3 regions of the Mesorhizobium sp. CA7 genome follow, and region 2 is predicted to be linked to each of the others. Evidence: predicted binding sites of a transcription regulator. Region 2 holds the regulator's gene; each other region holds the start of a gene.

Region 1 (7,539 bases), on a different contig from region 2:
TGGCGCAGCGCCAGCTAAGATCGCAACATGACAGGCTATGTTTACATGACCGCGAGCCAGAAGGTGGCACGCTATTTCGGTGTCGCCAACGACCTTACCCACCGCATGCCCGGGCACAAGACCGGCCAAGGCTCCAGAAGATCATCCTGAATGGTTCGAGTTCTCTCGCGGAATTGGCTGGTGAGCGTTCGGCACCGTGGCGGCGCTCAGGCGTCACGGCATGGATTCTAGGGTCTGCGCGCGTCGCTTCGCTCCTTGCTCCGCCCTAGAATGACGAAGAACAGATGGGACGGCGCGTCCCCTTCCGGACATCTCCCCACTTGGACCTCACCGCGCTGCCCGAAAATGCTTGGAGAGCTTCAGGCCCTGCGCCTGATAGTTCGAGCCGAGTTCGGTGCCGTAAAGCGCCTGCGGGCGTTTCAGCATATGCTCGTAGACGAGACGGCCGACGATCTGGCCGTGGTCGAGGATAAAAGGCACCTCGTGGCTGCGCACTTCAAGCACCGCGCGGCTGCCGCTGCCGCCGGCGGCGGAGTGGCCGAAGCCCGGATCGAAGAAGCCGGCATAGTGGACGCGGAACTCGCCGACCAGCGGATCGAAGGGTGTCATCTCGGCGGCATAGAGCGGCGGCACGTGCACGGCTTCTCGGCTGACCAAGATATAGAATTCGTCCGGATCGAGCACCAGTTCGCCGGCGCCGCTCTTGTAGATCGGCTCCCAGAAATCGACGACATCCTGGGCGGCGCGCTTGTCGACGTCGACCAGTCCGGTGTGGTGCTTGCCGCGGTAGCCGACAAGGCCGTCTTTGTCGCCGTCGAGATCGATGGAGAGCGCGATGCCGCCGCCTGAAATATTGGGCGGCTCGGTGGCGACCAGCATCTCGGCGCGGTGAAGTTCGCGCAGCTCATTCTCCGAGAGCACCGCGTTGCCGGTGCGGAAGCGGATCTGCGACAGCCGCGAGCCGGCGCGCACGACGATCGGGAAGGTGCGCGGGCTGACCTCGAGATAGAGCGGCCCGCGGTAGCCGGCGGCAATCTTGTCGAACTCATGGCCGCGATCGGTCATGACGCGCGTGAATATGTCGAGACGGCCGGTCGAGCTCTTCGGATTGGCCGAGGCGGATACGTTCGCCGGCAGCGCCAGGCTCTCGAGCAGCGGCACGATATAGACGCAGCCGGTTTCCAGCACCGCGCCCTCGGCAAGGCTGATCTCGTGCAGCTTCAGCCGCTCGAGCTTGTCGACGACCCGATGATCCGGACCCGGCAGGAACGAGGCACGCACGCGAAACGCCTTGTCGCCGAGCCTTAGATCGAGGCTGGCCGGCTGGATCTGGTCGGCGTCCAGCGCGCGCGGCGACTTCAGCGCCTTCGCCTCGAACAGCGCTGCGATGTCCTGATCCGGAAGAATGCCTGTTTGCCGCAAAGGCTGGCTCCGTTCACAAGGCCGGGCGAGGATCTAAGCAGGCTCTTGCCGCCCGGCTGGTACAAACCTCTTAATGAAGCCGGCAATTGACGCAAGCGCGGCGCGGGTCTAAAGGGTCGTTATCCCGTGGTGATTTGGCCGGTCGGCTTGCAGCCACGTTAAACAAGTCGCTAAAGGACCGTCGAGCCGCAAGGCTATATGGACCGGTTGCGACTTCGCGGCCGGTTTTTTTGTGTCTGAAAGCAGGGCTATGAGCACCAAGAAGCGCAACTGGAAACCTCAGACGGCACTCGTGCATGGCGGAACGTTGCGTTCCGGTTTCGGCGAGACATCCGAGGCGATGTATCTCACCCAAGGCTATGTCTACGAGACGGCGCAAGCGGCGGAAGCCCGCTTCAAGGGCGAAGAGCCGGGCTTCATCTATTCGCGCTACGCCAACCCGACCGTCGACATGTTCGAAAAGCGCATGTGCGCGCTGGAAGGCGCCGAGGATGCCCGCGCCACCGCTTCCGGCATGGCCGCAGTAACCGCCGCGCTGCTCTGCAGCGCCAAGGCCGGAGATCATATCGTCGCGGCGCGCGCCCTGTTCGGCTCCTGCCGCTGGGTGGTCGAGACGCTGGCGCCGCGCTACGGCATCGAGGCGACGCTGGTCGACGGCACCGACATCGCCAATTGGGAAAAGGCGATAAGGCCGAACACCAAGCTGTTCTTCCTGGAAAGCCCGACCAACCCGACGCTGGAGGTGGTCGACATCGCGGCCGTCGCCAGGCTCGCCAATTCGATCGGCGCCAGGCTGATCGTCGACAATGTCTTCGCCACGCCGCTGCAGCAGAAGCCCCTGCTGCTCGGCGCCCATATCGTCGTCTATTCGGCGACCAAGCACATAGACGGCCAGGGCCGCTGCCTGGGCGGCGTCATCCTGTCGGACAAGAAGTGGATCGACGAGAACCTGCACGACTATTTCCGCCACACCGGTCCCAGCCTGTCGCCCTTCAACGCCTGGACGCTGCTCAAAGGCCTGGAGACGCTGCCGCTGCGCGTGCGTCAGCAGACCGAGAGCGCCGGCAAGATCGCGGATTTCCTTGCCGGCCGACCGGAGATCGCCCGTGTCATCTATCCGGGTCGCGCCGATCATCCGCAAGCGGATATCGTCAAGAAGCAGATGTCGGGAGGCTCGACGCTGATCTGCCTCGACGTCAAAGGCGGCAAGCAGGCGGCCTTTGCCTTCCAGAACGCGCTCGACATCGTGCTGATCTCGAACAATCTCGGTGACGCCAAGAGCCTGATCACCCATCCGGCGACGACGACGCACAAGAACCTGAGCGACGAGGCCCGCGCCGAGCTCGGCATCGGGCCAGGCACGCTGAGGCTCTCCGTCGGCCTGGAGGACAGCGACGATCTGCTGGAAGACGTGGAACAGGCGCTGAAGGCAGCAAAATAGAAGCCTGAGAACGCCGCGGCCCGAGCCTTCCAGAGCCGCAATTCCGGACGGAAAACCGTTTCACACTTTCCTGGAATTGCTCTAGGCGAGCTCCTCCAGCTCGGTCATCGCCTTGGTGCGGATGGTCATGGCGTTGCCACGCCATTCGACGGCGCCGCCGAACCAGGCGCGCGCCCAGATGGCCGGCAGCAGGGCATCGCGCACAATCATCGCGGTGACGCTGCGTGGCGACAGGTACCAGCCCTTCGCAAAGGCCAGCAGCCATTCCGGCAGGTAGGCGATCGCCAGCACGCCCAAGGCCGTCGTGGGCAGGCTGACGCCGGCGCTTGCTGCCGCAATCAGCGCCAGCAGCAGCGGCACCGCAGCGCCAGTCAGGATCTCCGGCGCGAAGAACAGCGGAAAGGTCACCCGCCGCAGCCGCGCCCAGCGCGTCTGGCGCGACCAGATCTCGGCGAAGCTGCGCAGTCCAAGCGGCTGCTCGAATGGCGAGGCGACGAGGTTGACGTTGAGCCCCAGGCCGTTGACCAGCTTGGTGGCCGCCGCGTCCTCGGCGATCTCGGCGGCCAAAGCCTGGATGCCGCCATTGGCATCGAGCATCGGCTTGTTCCACAGCATGCTCTTGCCCTGGGCGAAGCCAAGGCCAAGCGCCTCGCCGGCATACTGCCAACGCGCCTGCAGCGTGTTGAGGAAGGCGCATTCGACTTCGGCCCAAAACCCGTCCGGCCGCGAGCCGATCGGCGTCGAGCAGACGAGGCCGGTATCCGGCCGCCATGCCGCCATCAGGTGCTGGACATAGTCTCTCGGCATCAGCACGTTGGAATCGGCGAGAATCACCCAATCGTGTCGCGCCGCCTGCCAGCCCTTGACGCAGTTGTTGAGCTTGGGATTGGCGCTGACGCGATCATCGCCGATCAGCAGCCGCGCAGGAATTTTGGGGTGGCGCGCGATCGCCGCATCGATCAGCTTGACCACCGGGTCTTCGGCATGCGCGACGCAGAAGATCAGCTCGTAGCGCGGCCAATCGAGCGAGAAGGCGCGCAGCAAGGTTTCCTGCGTGAACGGCTCGACGCCACGCGACGGCACGATGATGGAGACCGGCGGCCGCGCGCCGGGGGGCGGCGCGATGACATGCCGCTGCTTCAGCTGCGACGAGGCGAGCAGGATGCTGGCGAGATTGAAGGAAAGAAGCGCTGACGAAGCCAGGCCGGCTGCGATAGTCAGTTCCATCGAGATCTGGTCACTCCCGACAGAGAGTTTCACCGTTTCACGCAAACGGCGACCCACTCCATCTCCTTGTTTTCACGCGATTCCGGACGGAAGGCTACGGCGAAGGCGCCGAGCCTAACCGCTCGCGCTTTTCCTGGAATTGTTTTAGGCCGCACGCGGCCGTTTCAACTGTTTACAGAGCGTCCGAGTCGCCCGGCAGATTTGTGCACACCAACATTGTCATGTGTCACTTAAATGACATTGTTTTTCGGCACCTGCGCTTACAAGGCTGGCAGGATGGTCGGCGCTGCGTCTATCAAGAGCGGAGCGTGACATATTTTCCGCGGCGGCAACCGGAGTGGCCCATGTATCGCGCAGTGACGCGCAACATCGAAGTGCTGGTCAGGCCCTTCTATCTGGAGGACCGCTCCGATCCCTCCGAGAACCGCTATGTCTGGGGCTATCAGGTGACGATCGACAACCGCTCCGACGAGTTCGTGCAGCTTGTGTCGCGCTACTGGCACATCACCGACGGTCAGGGCCGGGTCGAGGAGGTGCGCGGCGCCGGCGTCGTCGGCGACCAGCCGGAACTCAATCCCGGCGACAGCTACCAGTACACCTCGGGCTGCCCGCTCTCGACGCCATCGGGCATCATGGTCGGCCATTACACGATGCGCAACGGCCGCGGCGAGACGTTCGATATCGCCATTCCGGCTTTCTCGCTCGACATGCCAGGGACAAGGCGCACGGTGAATTAGACGTCGACGACAGCCTCTTTCTCCCCGTTTCACGGGGAGAAATGCCCCGGCAGGGCAATGACGGGCGGCGCCGGCCTTCTGAGATTTTCCTTGAGGCGGACGACCGCGTCGCCAGCGTGTCGCTATGATCGCCAACGTTGGCGCCGCCCCTCATCCGCCCTTCGGGCACCTTCTCCCCGTGGAACGGGGAGAAGGAAGAGAGCTCACTTCGCGAATTCAGCTGGGTCGAAGTCGTATTGGGTCGAGCAGAACTCGCAGGCGACATGGATGCCGCCCTCCTCGGTCGATTCCTTGATCTCCTCAGCCGAAAAGCCTTCGAGAATGCCGCGGATCTTGTCGCGCGAGCAGGAGCACTGGTCGGCGACAGGGACGCCGCGGAAAACGCGCACGCCGTGTTCGTGGAACAACCGGTAGAGCAACCGCTCGGCGCCCACCGTCGGGTCGATCAACTCGGTCGGCTCGATCGTGCCGAGCAGCGCCAGCAACTCCTGCCAGGAATTGTCGGCCGGCTGGTCCGCAACGTCACGCGGATCGCCGTCGCCACCGGAAATATCGGGAACGCGCATGCGCTCCGGCGATCGCGGCAGGAATTGCGCCAGGATGCCGCCGGCGCGCCACTGCTCGCGCGCGCCGGCCGGGCCGGGCGTGACCAGCTTGGCGACCGACATCTTGATATCGGTCGGGATCTGCTCCGACTGCCGGAAATAGGTGCGCGCGGCATCCTCGAGCGAGGTGCCGTCGAGCTGGACGATGCCTTGGTAGCGCTGCGTATGCGCGCCCTGGTCGATCGTCAACGCCAAGACGCCGTCGCCGAGCAGCGTCTGCTGCGAGGTCTCGCTGGCGGCGGTCAGCGCCTGCAGCCGGTCGGCATCGAAGCGCGCATAGGCGCGCAGCGCATGCGGCGTGGTGAAATCGGCCACCAGCATGTCGACCGGACCGTCGGTGCGGGTCTGCAGGATGAACTTGCCTTCGAACTTCAGCGAGGTGCCGAGCAGCACGGTGAGCACGCAGGCTTCCGCCAGCAGGCGGGCGACCGGCTCGGGGTAATCGTGGCGGCTCAAGATAGCGTCGAGCATCGGCCCAAGCTGCACGGTGCGGCCGCGCACATCGAGCGGCGCGACCTCGTAAGGCACGACGTGATCGTCGCCGGCAAAGCCGAATTCACCGAGTTGGGGTTTATGCTCAGCCAAGGTCTGGGTTTCCAACATGACAATACTCCGGGGCGCAGCCATGCCGCCCGGTGAGCCGCATGCGTCGAAGCGCGTTCAATTTACGTGATGGCCCGCAAATAGGCATCACATGTCCCCAGATCAAGTTGAGCCCGATCGGGCCGGAAGCGGTCAGGTCCAGCCCTTCTCACGCGCCCAGACACCAGGCCAGCACCGCCTTCTGGGCGTGCAGCCGGTTCTCGGCCTCGTCGAAGACCACCGAATGCGGCCCGTCGATCACCTCGTCGGTGACCTCCTCGCCGCGATGCGCGGGCAGGCAGTGCATGAACAATGCATCGGGCTTGGCTTTTGCCATCAGCGCCGCATTGACCTGATAGGGCAGGAAGACATTGTGGCCGCGGGCGCGATGCTCCTGGCCCATGGAGACCCAGCTGTCGGTGACGACGCAGTCGGCCTGGTCGACGGCTTCCTCGGCGGACCTGGAAAACCGGACCTTGCCGCCATTGGCTTTCGACCAGTCGACATATTTCTCGAAAGGCTCGCTGCCTTCCGGCACCGCGACATTGAGGTTGAAGCTAAACCGCGCCGAGGCCTCCAAGAGCGAATGCAGCACATTGTTGCCGTCGCCGGTCCAGGCGAAGGTCTTGCCGGACACCGGACCGCGATGCTCCTCAAAGGTCATGATGTCGGCCATGAGCTGGCAGGGATGCGTGTCGTCGGTCAGCCCGTTGATGACCGGAACGGTGGCGTTCTCGGTGAGCTCCAGCAGCCGGTCGTGCGAGGTGGTGCGGATCATGATGGCGTCGACGTAGCGCGACAGCACTTTCGCCGTGTCGGCGATGGTCTCCGAGCGGCCGAGCTGCATCTCGGTGCCGGTCAACATGATGGTCTCGCCGCCGAGCTGGCGCATGCCGACATCGAAGGACACGCGCGTGCGCGTCGACGGCTTGTCGAAGATCATGGCCAGCACCTTGCCATCGAGCGGTTTTGAACGCTCACCTGCCTTGAGCCTGGTCTTTCGCGCCACCGCGTCGTCCAGCATGATGCGCAGGTCGCCCGCGGAAACGGCGGACAGATCGGTGAAGTGGCGAACACTCATCGGCAGGTTCCAGAAATTATTTGGCGGCTTCGGCGGCAATCGCGTCGGTCAGGCGCTTGGCGCCGCCGCGAATGCGCTCCAGCGCCACGCCGATCTCCTCGTCGGTGACGGTGAGCGGCGGCAGGAGGCGGATGACGTTGTCGCCCGCCGGCACGGCAAGCAGGTGCTGGTCGCGCAGCGCCATGTTCACCTTGGCGTTGGGCATGGCGCATTTCAGGCCGAGCATAAGGCCGGTTCCCCTGATGCCCTCGATGACGTCGGGGAATTCATCGGCCACCGCCGCAAGGCCCTGCTTCAGAAGCAGCGCCTTGCGCTGGACGTCCTCGAGGAAGCCGTCGGCCAGCACCACGTCGAGCACGGCGTTGCCGACGGCCATCGCCAGCGGATTGCCGCCGAAGGTGGTGCCGTGCACGCCGGCCGTCATGCCGGTCGCCGCCTCGTCGG
Region 2 (7,539 bases):
ATGGGGCACTTCTCGGCGATTGCCGGCGCGGTCGCGCTGTCGATCCTGGTGATCCCCGTCGTGGTGCGCACCACCGAGGACATGCTGAACCTTGTGCCCAACGCGCTGCGCGAAGCAGGCACCGCCATCGGAGCACCGCGCTGGGTAGTGATCCGCTCGGTTGCCTATCGCGCGGCGCTCTCCGGCATCGTCACCGGCATCCTTTTGGCGATCGCCCGCATCTCCGGCGAGACGGCGCCGCTTCTCTTCACCGCGCTCAACAACCAGTTCTGGTCGAGCAATCTCAATGCGCCGATGGCCAGCCTGCCGGTAACCATCTTCCAGTTCGCTCTCAGCCCCTACGAGGAATGGCAGCAACTGGCCTGGACGGGCGCACTCATAATCACCCTGACGGTTCTCGGGCTGAGCATCATCGCCCGCAGCCTAACCGGACGCAGAGAGGACAGATGAAACCGATGTTGTCCACCGACCTGAACGCAGCCGACACGACCGTCGAGAAGGCCAAGATCGAGGTCAAGAACCTCAATTTCTACTATGGCCAGTCGAAGGCGCTGAAGGACATCAACCTGTCCCTGCCCGAGCGCAGCGTGACCGCCTTCATCGGCCCGTCGGGCTGCGGGAAGTCGACGCTGCTGCGCGTGCTCAACCGCATCTACGAGCTCTATCCGAAGCAGAGCGCCGAGGGCCAGGTGCTGCTCGACGGCAAGAACATCCTCGACCGTTCGCAGGACCTCAACCTGCTGCGCACCAAGATCGGCATGGTGTTTCAGAAGCCGACGCCGTTCCCGATGTCGATCTACGAGAACATCGCTTTCGGCGTCAGGCTCTATGAGAAGATCAGCAAGGCCGAGATGGACAGCCGCGTCGAGCAGGCGCTGAAGCGCGCAGCACTCTGGAACGAGGTCAAGGACAAGCTCAACGCCAGCGGCCTCAGCCTCTCGGGCGGCCAGCAGCAGCGCCTGTGCATCGCCCGTACCGTTGCGGTGAAGCCCGAGGTCATCCTGCTCGACGAGCCGGCCTCGGCGCTCGATCCGCTGTCGACCGCCAAGATCGAGGAACTGATCGACGAGCTGCAGGCCGACTACACGATCGTCATCGTCACCCACAACATGCAGCAGGCGGCGCGCGTGTCGCGGCAGACGGCGTTCATGTATCTGGGCGAGCTGGTGGAGTTCGACCGGACCGAGAAGATCTTCACCTCGCCCCGCGAAAAGCGCACGCAGGACTACATCACCGGCCGCTTCGGCTGAGCTCATACGAGGACATCATCATGGCCGAACATACCGTCGCTTCCTTCGACGAGGATCTGAGGCAGATCAGCCGGCTCATCAACGACATGGGCGATCTCGCCAGCTCGATGGTCGGCGCTTCGACCAAGGCCCTGCTCGAGACCGACAATGCCATGGCGCAGCGCGTCGTTTCCGACGATGCCATCATGGACGCGCGCCAGCGCGAGCTCGACGACCGTGCCATCACGCTGATCGCCAAGCGCCAGCCGATGGCCGACGACCTGCGCAATGTGGTCGGCTCGATCCGCATGGCGGGCGACCTCGAACGCATCGGCGACCTCGCCAAGAACATCGCCAAGCGCGTCGGCTCGGTCGGCGTCAGCGCCGCGCCGCGCGACCTCACGCATTCGATCGATTCCATGGCGCAGCTGGTGCTGATCCAGGTCCAGGCCGTGATCCAGGAATATACGGTGGGCGACGCCACGGCGCTGGCCAAGCTTCGCAACGACGACGAGCGCATCGACGTCAAATACACATCCGTCTTCCGGGAGCTCCTGACCTACATGATGGAAGACCCGCGCAACATCACCGCCTGCACGCATCTTCTGTTCTGCGCCAAGAATCTCGAGCGCATCGGCGACCATGTGACCAACATCGCCGAGAATGCCTATTATGTGCTGACCGGCACGCAATTGCCCGCGAATCGTCCCAAGCAGGACGAGACGACAATGTCGGCGCCGGCGGCCTGACGAAGGGTACCTGCCAATGATCGCGCCACGCATCATGGTGGTGGAGGACGAGGAGCCGCTTGGGGTGCTGCTCCGCTACAATCTCGAATCCGAGGGTTACCAGGTCGAAGTGGTGACCCGCGGCGACGAGGCCGAAATCCGCCTTCAGGAAAACGTTCCCGACCTGCTCGTGCTCGACTGGATGGTGCCGGCGGTTTCCGGCATCGAGCTCTGCCGGCGTCTCAGGATGAGGCCTGAGACCGAACGGTTGCCGATCATCATGCTGACGGCGCGGGGCGAGGAAAGCGACCGCGTGCGCGGCCTTTCGACCGGCGCCGACGACTATCTGGTCAAGCCGTTCTCGACACCGGAGTTCATGGCGCGCGTCAAGGCGCTGCTGCGCCGCGCCAAGCCGGAGGTGCTGTCCAGCGTGCTCAAGGTCGGCGACATCGTGCTCGACCGCGAGTCGCACCGCGTCTACCGCAAGAAGAGCGAGATCAGGCTCGGCCCGACCGAGTTCCGGCTGCTCGAATTCATGATGCGCCACCCCGGCCGCGTGTTCTCGCGCAGCCAGCTGCTCGACAATGTCTGGGGCGAGACGATCTATATCGACGAACGCACCGTCGACGTCCATGTCGGGCGGCTGCGCAAGGCCGTCAACAACGGCCGCATGCCGGACGTCATACGTACCATCCGAGGCGCAGGTTACGCGATCAGGGAAGATTAGGGCTAAGGCGCCGAGGCGCTGATGGATTCTGTCTCCAGCATCGGATCGCGTGCATTGGCGATTAGTCGAGACGCTTGTGCTTCGTCATCCACGGGCGGAGCAAGGAGCGCAGCGACGCAGCGCAGACCCGAGGATCCATTCCGTGATGTCGATGCGTTGCGACAGTCCAGAATTCTGTGCCGCTGCGCTCGACGCGTGAGGTAGCGGCATGGATTCCAGGGTCTCCGCGACGGAGCTTCGCTCCTGCTCCGCCCTGGAATGACGAAGCTGCGGGGCCTTCCCTTCGCTAATTTCAAGCGTCTGCTGCTGTCCCCGGACCTCTTCAAGGCTGCCTCAGGCCACGTTCTTTCCCGTCCCCGCTCTTGCCTGGCCTCCGGGTGCGAAAATCTCCTGGTCGACGAAGGTCAGCGCGCGCATGGCGCAGCCTTCGCGGATCAGCGGCAGTTCGTTCGGCTCGGTGTCGAAGGAGATCGATTCGGAGTGCTGGCCCCCGGCCGTCTGGGCGATCGCCTCGCGCAGCGCCGGCTCGATCAGGTCGAAGGCGGCCGCGCTGACGCCGACCATGGCGACGGGCGCCGGGTCGATGAGGGCGAACAGGCTGCCGAGACCGAAACCAAGCGCTTCGCCGGCCCGGCGGTAAGCCTCCCGTTCGGGGCCGTCCCTCTCGCGCGCCTTCGCGGCAAGGGCCCGCATGTCGGCGTCGCCGACGTCGACCGGCTCGGCGTCCTCGCTCATTTTCATGGCGCTGCGCCAGATCGCATAGTTGCCAGCATAGGCCTCGACGCAGCCGCGGCGGCCGCAGCGGCAAAGCGCCCCGCCCGGGCGGTGAATCATGTGGCCGAACTCGCCGCCGGATGAATGCGTGCCGGTGAACAGCGCACCCTTGAGCACGAGACCCATGCCGATGCCGTGCGACAACAGGATGGCGATGAAGTCGTCGCGATAGCGCTCCGGGTCGCGCCATTGCAGCGCCACCGCCATCATGTTGCAGTCGTTCTCCATGGTGGCGGAGATGCCGAACTCCTTCTCTAGGATGTCGGCGAAAGGAATGTCGGTCAGCGGCGTTATCGGCGACCACAGCATGGAGCGCGCATGCGAATCGGTGATGCCCTGAATGCCCATGGCGATGCGGGCGACGCTGCCAATGTCGAGGTCGGGATCCTGCAGCCGGCGCCGCACGATCGCCACGCATTCGCCGATCAGCTCGTCGCGGGGCATAACAAGCGTGTCCAGGCGCTGCTGCTCCTCGGCAACAACTTGGCCGGCATAGTCGATCACGGCGACCGACAGGAAGTTCAGCGACAACACCACGGTCAGCACCGCGGCGGCTTCAGGGTTCAGCGCCAGGCCGATCTGCGGCCGGCCGCGTTTCAACGCCGTCGGCTCGCTGGCCTTGCTTTCGGTGAGAATGCCCTCCTGGATCAGGTCGGCGGAGATCGCCGAAATGGTCGAGTGGCTGAGCCCGGTGGTGGCGGCAATTTCGGTCCGTGATGGCTGACCGGCGCGGCGTACCGCCGAAATCACCATGGCGCGGTTGCGCCGGCGCAAATCGTCGTGGCGGATTCCGACCGACATCGTTTCGCACGTCCTCCCCAGTCATCGCGGCCTTGTGATAATGCCATGGCCTGTCGCTGACACGCTAGGGATTGTGGCAGAAGCCAGGGGCGATGTCATTATTTATTGCGGATGCCGAAAAAAATGCCTGAGCCCATCAAAACCCATCAGAATCTCGGTTGACAGCGCTGTTGTGCTGGACCACTATTTTTTTGAGGCTCGAAAAAAAGCCTCTGTGCCGGCCTTCGGGCCAGTCTGGGTCGCGCCGCACGGCGCAGGGAGGATATCATGAAGAAATTTGCAGCCGCCATTCTGGCGGGCGTTGCCATGTCGCTGACGCTGGCGTCCGTCGCCGAGGCGAAGGACAAGGTGATCGGCGTGTCGTGGTCGAATTTCCAGGAAGAGCGCTGGAAGACCGACGAAGCAGCGATGAAGGCCGCCATCGAGGCCGCCGGAGACAAATATATTTCGGCCGACGCGCAGTCCAATCCGGGCAAGCAGCTGACCGACGTCGAAAGCCTGATCTCGCAGGGCGCCAACGCGCTGATCATCCTGGCGCAGGATGCCTCGGCAATCGGCCCGGCAGTGCAGAAGGCGCTCGATGAAGGAATCCCGGTCGTCGGCTATGACCGCCTGATCGAGAACAAGGACGTGTTCTACCTGACCTTCGACAACAAGGAAGTCGGACGCATGCAGGCCCGCGAGGTGTTCAAGGCCAAGCCGGAAGGCAACTATGTCTTCATCAAGGGCTCGGGCTCCGATCCGAACGCCGACTTCCTGTTCGCGGGCTCCATGGAAGTCCTGAAGGACGCAATCGACAGCGGCAAGATCAAGAATGTCGGCGAGGCCTACACGGACGGCTGGCTGCCGGCCAACGCGCAGAAGAACATGGAGCAGTTCCTGACCGCCAACGACAACAAGGTCGACGCGGTCGTGGCTGCCAATGATGGCACCGCCGGCGGCGTTGTCGCGGCGCTGACGGCGCAGGGGCTGGCCGGCACCGTGCCGGTCTCGGGCCAGGACGGCGACCACGCGGCGCTCAACCGCATCGCGCTCGGCACGCAGACCGTGTCGGTGTGGAAAGACGCGCGCGAGCTCGGCAAGAACGCCGCCGAGATCGCCTCGCAGCTCGCCGACGGCAAGAAGATGGGCGACATCGCCGGCGCCAAGGACTTCACGACGCCCGGCGGCAACACCGTCAAGTCGCTGTTCCTGACGCCGGTCGCGATCACCAAGGACAATCTCAACGTCGTCATCGACGCCGGTTGGATCAAGAAGGACGAGGTCTGCGCGGGCGTGCCCGCCGGCAGCGTCCAGGTCTGCAACTGAGCCTTGCCGACGTTCGATCAAAAATACCTGCGCCGCGGCCAGGAGCGGTTCAATGAACCGCTCCTGGTTTTTGTTGCCGCAATCCCGGACGGAAAACCGCTACGCACTTTTCCTGGGATTGCCTTAAAGCCGCGGCGTTTTCTCAAAAGATTTTGCCGTTCTGCCTCAGGCGGATAGCTTCTAGGCTGAGTTCCGGCATCCGCGCCAGACGGCAAGCCGGTGGGAGGAAATCATGACCGACACGACGTCTACCCAACCGGCGGACACCGCGCGAGCGTCGGAACTCGGCACTGTTGCCCGGTTCCTGAAGGCGACCGAGCTCGACACCCGCATGCTGGGCATGATCGGTGCGCTGCTCCTCATCTGGATCGGGCTGCATGTGATTTCCAGCCTGCGGCTTGGCGTCAATCCGCTCGACTTCGACAGCCGCACGTTCCTGACGCCGCGCAATCTCTGGAACCTGTCGGTTCAGTCTTCGGCCGTGGCGATCATGGCCTCCGGCATGGTGCTGGTCATCGTCATGCGCAACATCGACCTGTCGGTCGGGTCGGCCGAAGGGCTGATCGGCATGGTCATGGGCTTTGCCCAGGCGCATTTCCTGGTTCGCTTCGTCGGGCTTGAACTGGGAAACCCCTGGATCTGGGTTCTGGCGTTGCTGATCGGCCTGGCGCTCGGCCTTATCATCGGCGCCTTCCAGGGCTTCGTTATCGCCTATCTCGAAGTGCCGGCCTTCATCGTCACGCTGGGCGGATTGCTGGTATGGCGGGGCGCTGCCTGGTGGGTCACCAGCGGCCAGACCGTTGCGCCGCTCGACGCCACGTTCCAGTTGATGGGCGGCGGCCCGGCGGGCTCGATCGGCGCCAGATGGAGCTGGGCCGTCGGTATCGTCGCCTGCCTGGCGGTTATCTTCATGCATTTCAACGGCCGCGTGCAGCGCAAGCGCTTCCGCTTCCCCCTGCGTCCGGTCTGGGCCGAGACGCTGCTTGCCACGGTCACCTGCGCGGTCATCCTGGGCGCGGTGTGGCTCGCCAACTCCTATCCGTGGCCGGTCGGCATCGTGAACCGCTACGCCGCTGCCAACAACATCATCGTGCCCGAAGGCGGGCTGTTCATCGCGCACGGTATCGCCATTCCGGTCCTGATGGCGGTCGCCGTCGGCCTGATCATGACCTTCGTCACCAAGCGCACTAGATTCGGCCGCTACGTCTTTGCCATCGGCGGCAATCCGGAAGCCGCCAATCTTGCCGGCATCAACACGCGCTGGATCACCATGAAGGTGTTCATGATCATGGGCGTGCTGGCGACGATCGCGGCGGCGATCTCGTCGGCCAGGCAGAACTCCTCGACAAACGCGCTGGGGACGCTGGATGAACTGCTGGTCATCGCCGCGGCGGTCATCGGCGGCACGTCGCTCGCAGGCGGTTCCGGAACCGTGCTCGGCGCCATGCTGGGCGCATTGCTGATGCAGTCGCTGCAGTCCGGCATGGTGTTGCTCGGCGTCGATTCACCGCTGCAGAGCATCGTCGTGGGCGCCGTGCTGGTCGTCGCGGTGTGGCTCGACACCCTCTATCGCAAGCGCGTCTGAGCAAGGACTATAGGGAGGAAAGGGATCATGGCTGACAAGACCGCTCCCGCCGGCGTTCCGCTGGTCGACATGCGCAACGTTTCGATCGCCTTCGGCGGCATCCGCGCCGTCGACGACGCATCTGTCGATCTTTTCCCCGGCGAAGTGATGGCGCTGCTCGGTCACAATGGCGCCGGCAAATCGACGCTGATCAAGATCCTGTCCGGCGCCTACAAGCGCGACAGCGGACAGATATTCATCAATGGCGAGGAGGCTTCGATCTCCAATCCGCGCGACGCCAAGAAATACGGCGTCGAGACGATCTATCAGACGCTGGCGCTGGCCGACAATGTCGATGCCGCGGCCAACCTCTTCCTCGGCCGCGAGCTGATGACCGGTTGGGGCACG
Region 3 (7,539 bases), on a different contig from region 2:
CTCGGCAGCGACCGCGCTGACCGGTCCGGCGCCCTCCATGACCTCGGCGACGGCGCTCAAGCCGCCCATATCGCCGACATCCTGGCTGAAATAGCCGATGGTGACGCCGCGATCGACCGAGACCTGACCTTCATCGGGCTGCTCCTGGCCAATGATCATGCGGAACAGAGTCGTCTTGCCGGCGCCGTTCGGGCCGACAAGCCCGATCTTCTCGCCCTTCTGCAAGGCGGCGGAAGCTTCGATGAAGACGATCTGTCGGCCGTTCTGCTTGCCGATATTTTCGAGACGGATCATGGGACGGTCCGGGAAACTTCGCTGACGTGGCGGGGATTTGCCCGGGGCATTACGCGAATGCGGGCACGAGGGGAAGAGGCAGAAGCGCCGCATGCCGCGCTCGGCCTATTCCCTTTGGGGCAGAACCCAGCCGAGGTAAAATTGATTCGCGTCGCCGACAGATCGAGCGCTTAGTGCTGGAGCCAACCACTTGATGGGCTCTGGCAAGGGAGGTCAACCATGGCCATGTACCTGACGCGCTTCAGCTACACGCCCGAGACATGGGCGCGAATGATCGAAAACCCCGAAGATCGCCGCAAGGCAGCCAGCTCATACATAGAATCGGTGGGCGGAAAGCTGCACGGGTTCTGGTACGCGTTCGGCGAGCACGACGGCTGGAACCTGTGGGAGGCGCCGGACAATGTTTCGATGGCGTCCGTCGTGCTCGCCATCGGTGCCGGAGGGGCGCTCAGCTCCTGCGAGACCACCGTCCTCCTCAGCGTCGAGGAGACGATGGACGCGCTGGGCAGGGCGAAATCGATCCGTTATCGGCGGCCGGGAGCGTAAAAAAACGCCGCCGCGGGGAGTGTCACCTCGCGTCATGGAAGATGATGCCGAGCGTATGTCGCCTGCCCGAGCGCAGGCGGCTAACGCCGTGGCGTAGGTTGACGCGATAGTAACCTCGCGTGCCCTCCACCGGCCGGTTGTGCACGGCGAAGATTACCGCATCGCCGCGCTTGAGCGGCACCACCTCGGCGCGGCTTTGCATGCGCGGGCGCTGCTCGGTGAGCACGAATTCGCCGCCGGTGAAATCCTCGCCGGGCTCGGACAGCAAGATCGCCACCTGCAACGGAAAGGCAAGCTCGCCGTAGAGATCCTGGTGCAGGCAGTTGAAATCGCCGGGGCCGTATTGCAGCAGAAGCGGCGTCGGCTTTACCTGCCCCTCGTCGTGGCAGCGTTTCAGGAAGGCGGCGTGCTCGGCCGGATAGCGCTGGGCAACGCCCATCTTCTCGTTCCAGTCATTGGCAACGGTGGCGAGGCGCCGATAGAGCGCGGTGCGCAGGCCCTCGATCAGGTCCGGCAGCGGATATTTGAAATACCGATATTCGCCCTTGCCGAAGCCGTGGCGCGCCATCACGACATGGCTGCGGAAATGCTCTTCATGCGGGTAGAGCGCGGCGATATCGGCGCATTCTTCCGCCGACAGCATGCCGGGCATGACGGCACAGCCATGGGCGTTGAGTTCAGAGATCAGCGCGCGCCAATCTTGTGCTGCGACGCGGGATTCGGCGGAGCGGCTGGCGCGTTTGGTGTTGAGGGAATGGATGGTCATGGGTTGGCTCCTTCGCTTGGTGTCAAAGTGGGGCGAAGGATGAGCATCGGCCACCCGATTCCTGCGGGGGTGGGCGCCGGCTTTCCCTTCTCCCCTTGTGGGAGAAGGTGGCCTCGCGCAGCGAGGTCGGATGAGGGGTGCTGGAAGGAATGAGGCGGCGGCGATTTCAATCTTATCGCCAAGCTGGAACACCCCTCATCCGTCTCGGCGCTAACGCGCCGATCCACCTTCTCCCACAGGGGGAGAAGGAGAAGTCGCGCCTCACTGCCTCCGATACATCTCCAGCTCCGGATCGAGATCCACCTTCACCGCATTGGTGAATATGCAGGTCGCCACCATGATGCCGGCGAAGGCGGTGAGGTTGACGAGCAGCGTCTCGTCGTAGCGCGCCTTGAGTGCGGCCCAGGTTTCTGCCGGGACGGCATTGGCATCGGCGGCGATTGCCATGCCGAAGGAGATCAGCAGCGTCTCGTCGGCGGTCGGTTCGATCGCTTCGGGGTCGAGCCCGTTCTCGATCAATGCGCGGCGAAAGAACGTCACGGGAATCTCGGCGCGCATCGTTTCGGCGACCGCTTTCGACAACAGCCAGATGGCGCGGTCGTCGAGTGTGGGCTTGAGAAGGTCGCGCAGCGTGAACCATTCGGCGTAGATGCGGTGGGCGGCCGGCGAGTGGAGCAGGATGCGCTTCATGTTGGTCATGCGGCCGCGCAGCGCGAGCTCGCGGTCGTGCTCGGCGCGGATGTCGTCCGAGGCGGTCGCGTAGTCGATCGGCGAAAGATACGCCATTGCGCTCACCCCAGCGTGAAACGAAGCGCCGGCGCGCCGCGCAGCGTGTTGGAGACGGTGCAGATGTTTTCCGCGTCCGCCAGGATCCGTTCTTTCATTGCGGCATCAAGATCGCCGGTGATCTCCAGTTTGACGATGAATGCCTCGACCCGCGAGGGCTCGTCCTTCGCCTTCTCGCCGCTGACATCCGCCCTCACCTCGCCGAGCCGGTCGGCGACGCCGAGGCGGGTGGCGGCGATGCGGGCGCTGAGCACCATGCAGGCGGCTAAAGAAGCATGGAGCAGGTCGAGCGGGCTGAAGCCGGGCGCGCTGACCTGCGTGACCACATCGACCGTGCCACCGGTCGGGGTGGTGACCGCTGGCAGGCCGCCCGGCGGCAGGACGGCAAGCGCGCCGGCATTGCGGGTCCTGATTTTCAAGTCTGCCATCGTGTCGCCTCCAGTTTGGAGGCCATTGATAGCGGACGGGAATTCACTGAGGCAATCGCCGAGGCAGGCCGTGGGCGATTGGCGTTTCCTCGCCTCCATGAAATCGGGGAGAGGTGGCTCGGCGAAGCCGAGACGGAGAGGGGGAGCGCCCTGCGAAGCCCCCTCGCCGTCCACTTTGCGGACACCTCGCCCCCGGCTCTGGCGGGGGCGAGGAACCCGGGTTCTGAGAGGCTACTTCGTCAGGTCGAGCGCTGCCGTCAGATCGCCCATCGGCGGCTGGTCGTTGTTGCGCAGCGCCTTGTCGCGGGCGACGATGCCGGGCAGCACAGGCAGGTCGTAGCGGGCGGTGATGAAGCGCAGGATCGAAGTCGTGTCGTACTGCGTGTGATCGACCATCCCCATCTTCGCATCGGGCGAGATGATGAAGGCGGGGATGCGGTTGCCCGGGCCCCAGCGATCGGCTTTGGGCGGCGCGACGTGATCCCAGAAACCGCCATTCTCGTCATAGGTGACGACCACCAGCATATGGGCCCATTGCGGGCTCTTCTCCAGATGCGCGACGAGGTCGGCCAGGTGCTGGTCGCCGGAGGTCACGTCGGCATAGCCGGCATGTTCGTTGAGGTTGCCCTGCGGCTTGTAGAAAGAGACCGCCGGCAGCTTGCCGTCATCGATCGCCTTGATGAACTCAGTGCCGCCGAGCCCGCCGTCCTTGAGGTGCTCGGCCCGCGCGGCCGTGCCCGGCGCATAAGCCGCGAAATAGTTGAAGGGCTGGTGGTGGAACTGGAAGTTCGGCACGGGCGTCGCGTTCTTGCCGTCGAGCGCCGCCTGCCAGGCACCCGAATACCACGCCCAGGAAATGCCCTTGAGCGACAGCAGATCGCCGATGGTGATCTCGTGCTGCGGCGGCAGCGTGGTCGGCTGCGCCGGATCGGCCAGCGCCTTGTCGCCACCCTCGGCCGGCTTGTTGGCGCTTGGCTGGTAAGGCGGCTGCATGGTGTTGACGGCGTAGAAGTCGGGCGTGATGGCGCCGTCATTGGTGAATTTCGGCACGCCGCCCAGCGCCGAGGGCGGCGAATTGTCGGCCGGTTTCAGCGTCACGCCATCCGGCTCGACGACGGCAATCTGGGCCTTCACTGGGCTGGTGTCGGCATTTGGATAGTAAGGCACGCAGGCGCAGGCCAGCATGAAATGGTTGAGGAAGGAGCCGCCGAAGGCGCCCTGGAAGAAATTGTCCGCCAGCACGTATTTTTTGGCGATCGCCCACATCGGCAGGATCGAGCCGTCATAATGGCCCATCACCAGCGCGCCGGAATCGGCCCAGGCAACGAACTTGTCGTTCCGGCCGCCGTCGATCTGCATCTGCTCCTGATAGAAACGATGCCACAGATCATGGGTGATGACGCCGGTATTCTCGTTGAAGCCCTTGGGATCGTCGATGGCGAATGTCGCGTTGCGCAGATGCGCGCTCTGCGCCTCCGTCACCGCCGGCGTGACGCCCTTGCCGGTCAGTCCGCCCCAGGCCGGCGGCAGTTCGGAAAGCGGCTTGCCGTCGCGGTCGAGCTGGCGCGCCTGTTCAGGCGAAACGTTGGCCAAGCCGTTGGCGCCGGGGAAGCCGCCATAGAGATTATCGAAGCTGCGGTTCTCGGCGTAGATGACGACGACGGTGTCGATCTTGTCGTAACCGGCAGGCGCCGCTTGGGCAGCAGCAGAGAGCGATGCCAGCGCCGTGGAGGCGAGGCAAAGGGAGAGAAAGGACCGGATCATTGGAAAATGCCTCGTGGCTTGGGAATGGCTGGAGGACGGCAATGCAGGAACGCAACTGCATCAATGCCCAGCTACTTCGACGCCTTGTCACCTTTGTGACAGTTCGGCCCCGGCCGAACACGGTTTCGTGAGCGAGAAGACCGGTCATCAATCCGTTGCACTCGATCCTTACGCCGCCAAAGAAACCGGGCGAAGAAATCAGGGATATCGCCGAAGACGATGGGACGTCGGAAAAATCACGCGATCGCCATTGCAGCGGCCACGATCGTCGCCTCCACCGCGCCCGCCAACACCGAGGAGCCATCCGGTGTCCATCCCGGCCCGATGACGCGGCAGGAAGCCTTCGCCCGCGCAGAGGCGCTGACGGCGCTGGGGCGACAGATGTTCTTTGATCCGTCGCTCTCGGCCTCGGGCAAGCAGGCCTGCTCCTCCTGCCATGATCCCAACCACGCTTTCGGGCCGGCCTCGGCGGCACCGGTCGAAATGGGCGGAGCCAATCTTGACCAGCCCGGCGTTCGCGCCGTGCCGTCACTGCGCTACCTGCAGGCGGCGCCCGCCTTCACCGAGCACTTCTACGACTCCGAGGACGAAGGCGACGAAAGCGTCGACAGTGGCCCGACCGGGGGGCTGACCTGGGACGGCCGCGCCGACCACGGCAAGGACCAGGCAAGAATCCCGCTGCTGTCGTCCTTCGAGATGGGCAATAAGGACGCGGCCCAGGTGGTCGCCAGCCTGCGCAACGCGCCTTATGCCGGCGCCTTCAAGGCGGCCTTCGGCGCCGATGTCTTCGACCATCCGCAAGACGCCTTCGACGCCGCTGTGGAAGCGCTCGGCACCTTCGAGCAGAGCAGCGCCGATTTCTATCCCTATTCCAGCCGCTACGACGCCTTCCTCGCCGGCAAGGCGCAGCTTTCCGCGCAGGAATTGCGCGGTCGCATGCTGTTCGAGGACGCAGCGAAGGGCAATTGCGCGAGCTGTCATCTCAGCGAACCGGCCAATGACGGCGAGCCGCCGCAATTCACCGATTACGGCCTGATCGCGATTGCCGTGCCGCGCAACCCGGCGATCCCCGCCAATGCCGATCCCAATTATGTCGATCTCGGCCTGTGCGGTCCGCTGCGCACCGATCTCAAGGACCGCGTCGAATATTGCGGCCTGTTCAAGACACCGACGCTGCGCAACGTTGCCTTGCGGAAAAGCTTCTTCCACAACGGCTATTTCCACACGCTGCGCGACGCGGTCGCCTTCTACGCCAGCCGCGATACGGATCCTGGGCGCTGGTATCCGAAGAAGGCGGACGGAACGGTCGACAAATTCGACGATCTGCCAAAGGCTTACTGGGGAAACCTCAACACGGACCCGCCCTTCAACGGCAAAAAGCCCGGCGACAAGCCGGCGCTGACCGATGCCGAGATCGACGACATCGTCGCCTTCCTCGGCACGCTGACCGACGCCGACCAAGCGGGGCAGTAGGGCAAGCAGCCAAGGAGATTGGTGGCTTGCAGCCGCAGCGGCGCTATCCACCGTAAATGTGTGCCAATGTGAACCACGTCATAGGAACGCCAAGTCGCGCCTGCTATATTGCCCATCTCTTCACAGATGGAGTCTCCGATGAGGTTCGTCCCGGTGCAGGAGCCGCCTGGCAGCAGCTGGACGGTGCTCGATGCGGCCAATGGCGCGCCGGCCGAATATGCCGGCCGGGTGCTTATCGGCCTGACATCGTGCGAAGCCCGCTGGTTTGCCGCCGTGGGTAACGGCCGCGCCGCTTGGCAGCGGTCCATCACGCCAGGCGTGCAGCTGCGGCTGGTCAGCGGGGGCGGTTGCCAAGCCATCCGAGAAAGGCAGGCCAGACAGGTAGTTAGGAAGCCGCTGCCAGATTGATTCAGGCAGAGCGATCTCCCATCGATTGCCTTCTCACCTCGCCGGCGCGTAGCGGCTCACCACCATGCCGCTGGCATAGGGCCTGGAGCCGAGGAGCCTCAGCCTGCCAAAGCCGCCCTTGTCGAAGATGCGGCGGCCGCTGCCCAGAACGGCCGGATTGATGAAGAGCTGGAACTCGTCGACAAGGCCGGCGGCGATCAGCGCCGAGGCGAAGCCGGCGCCGCCGAACACGGCGATGTCGCCGCCCTCGCCTTGCTTCAGCGCGTTGACCTCACGCAGCAAGTCGCCGCTTACGACCCGCGTTCGTTCCCAGCGCGAGGCCCCGAGCTTATCGCTCGCCACCACCTTTTCGGCCTCGACGATGCGCTGGGCGAAGGCAAAGAAGCGGTCCTTCGGATATTTCCTCGCCGCGTTGCCCCAATGGGTCAGATAGCCTTCCTCAGCCATCTTGCGGCTCAACAGGATGGTATCGATGGTCGTGAAAACGGCGTTGAAGTCCCGTTTAAGCTCCTCGTCCCAGGCGCTGTCGTCGCCCCACTCCCAGAGTTGCCAGCGACGGTCCTCGTCGGCGCCGACAAAACCGTCGACCGATATCTGCATCTGCAGGATGAGCTTTCTCATGTCCGGTCTCCCTGGTCAGGAATTGCTGCCTGTGACGACTCGCGCCGCGGCGGGCGAGCGGGCGAAAGCCTGCGCCCAGGCTTCGAAGCTGGTCGGGGTGGCATTTTCGGCTGAGGGTGCTTCCAGCGCCCAGCGCTCGCCTCTGTTGAAGCTTGCCGCCGTCTCGCCCAGCGCATCGGCAAAACTCGCCGATATGCCATTGGCGACCATACCGGCCCGCGCATCGGCGAACGGCACTTCATGGTAGGCGACCTCCTTGCCGATCGCCCTGCCCAGGATCTCGGTGGCCTGTTCGAACGTGTAGGAGCCGCCGCCGTGCAATTCGACAACACGCTGGATCGGAAAGTGTTCGGCATTCAATAGAGCGGCGGCGCGTTCGCCAACGTCCTTGGCGGCAATCAGCGGCATAGGCAGGTCGCCGCGGAAGGGCGAGGCGAAGACGCCGGACGCCGC

Evidence for each region. Region 2 encodes PhoB, which activates phosphate uptake and scavenging genes when phosphate is short. Its sites were predicted from a motif close to TGTCATNNANCTGTCAT; they were not measured.
Region 1: the regulator PhoB is predicted to act here: its motif matches at 4,314-4,330, upstream of LB552_RS06750 (ceramide glucosyltransferase).
Region 3: the regulator PhoB is predicted to act here: its motif matches at 4,727-4,743, upstream of LB552_RS23060 (acid phosphatase).

Annotation. Positions count from the first base shown of each region.
Region 1 is NZ_JAIUHH010000002.1:422,013-429,551, reverse strand. It holds gene LB552_RS29605 (hypothetical protein) at 28-150, shown strand; gene LB552_RS06760 (2'-deoxycytidine 5'-triphosphate deaminase) at 328-1,422, opposite strand; SAM riboswitch at 1,539-1,616, shown strand; gene LB552_RS06755 (O-succinylhomoserine sulfhydrylase) at 1,673-2,863, shown strand; gene LB552_RS06750 (ceramide glucosyltransferase) at 2,945-4,090, opposite strand; gene apaG (Co2+/Mg2+ efflux protein ApaG) at 4,435-4,827, shown strand; gene LB552_RS06740 (Hsp33 family molecular chaperone) at 5,031-6,059, opposite strand; gene argF (ornithine carbamoyltransferase) at 6,184-7,095, opposite strand; gene LB552_RS06730 (aspartate aminotransferase family protein) at 7,112-7,539, opposite strand, start outside.
Region 2 is NZ_JAIUHH010000022.1:17,275-24,813, reverse strand. It holds gene pstA (phosphate ABC transporter permease PstA) at 1-450, shown strand, start outside; gene pstB (phosphate ABC transporter ATP-binding protein PstB) at 447-1,250, shown strand; gene phoU (phosphate signaling complex protein PhoU) at 1,271-1,978, shown strand; gene phoB (phosphate regulon transcriptional regulator PhoB) at 1,995-2,684, shown strand; gene LB552_RS26485 (ROK family protein) at 3,018-4,259, opposite strand; gene xylF (D-xylose ABC transporter substrate-binding protein) at 4,527-5,567, shown strand; gene LB552_RS26475 (sugar ABC transporter permease) at 5,800-7,152, shown strand; gene LB552_RS26470 (ATP-binding cassette domain-containing protein) at 7,180-7,539, shown strand, end outside.
Region 3 is NZ_JAIUHH010000016.1:53,677-61,215, forward strand. It holds gene LB552_RS23035 (ABC-F family ATP-binding cassette domain-containing protein) at 1-294, opposite strand, end outside; gene LB552_RS23040 (GYD domain-containing protein) at 514-840, shown strand; gene LB552_RS23045 (2OG-Fe(II) oxygenase) at 863-1,606, opposite strand; gene LB552_RS23050 (hypothetical protein) at 1,868-2,392, opposite strand; gene LB552_RS23055 (OsmC family protein) at 2,398-2,820, opposite strand; gene LB552_RS23060 (acid phosphatase) at 3,052-4,584, opposite strand; gene LB552_RS23065 (cytochrome-c peroxidase) at 4,804-6,057, shown strand; gene LB552_RS23070 (hypothetical protein) at 6,196-6,465, shown strand; gene LB552_RS23075 (dihydrofolate reductase family protein) at 6,499-7,086, opposite strand; gene LB552_RS23080 (NmrA family NAD(P)-binding protein) at 7,102-7,539, opposite strand, start outside.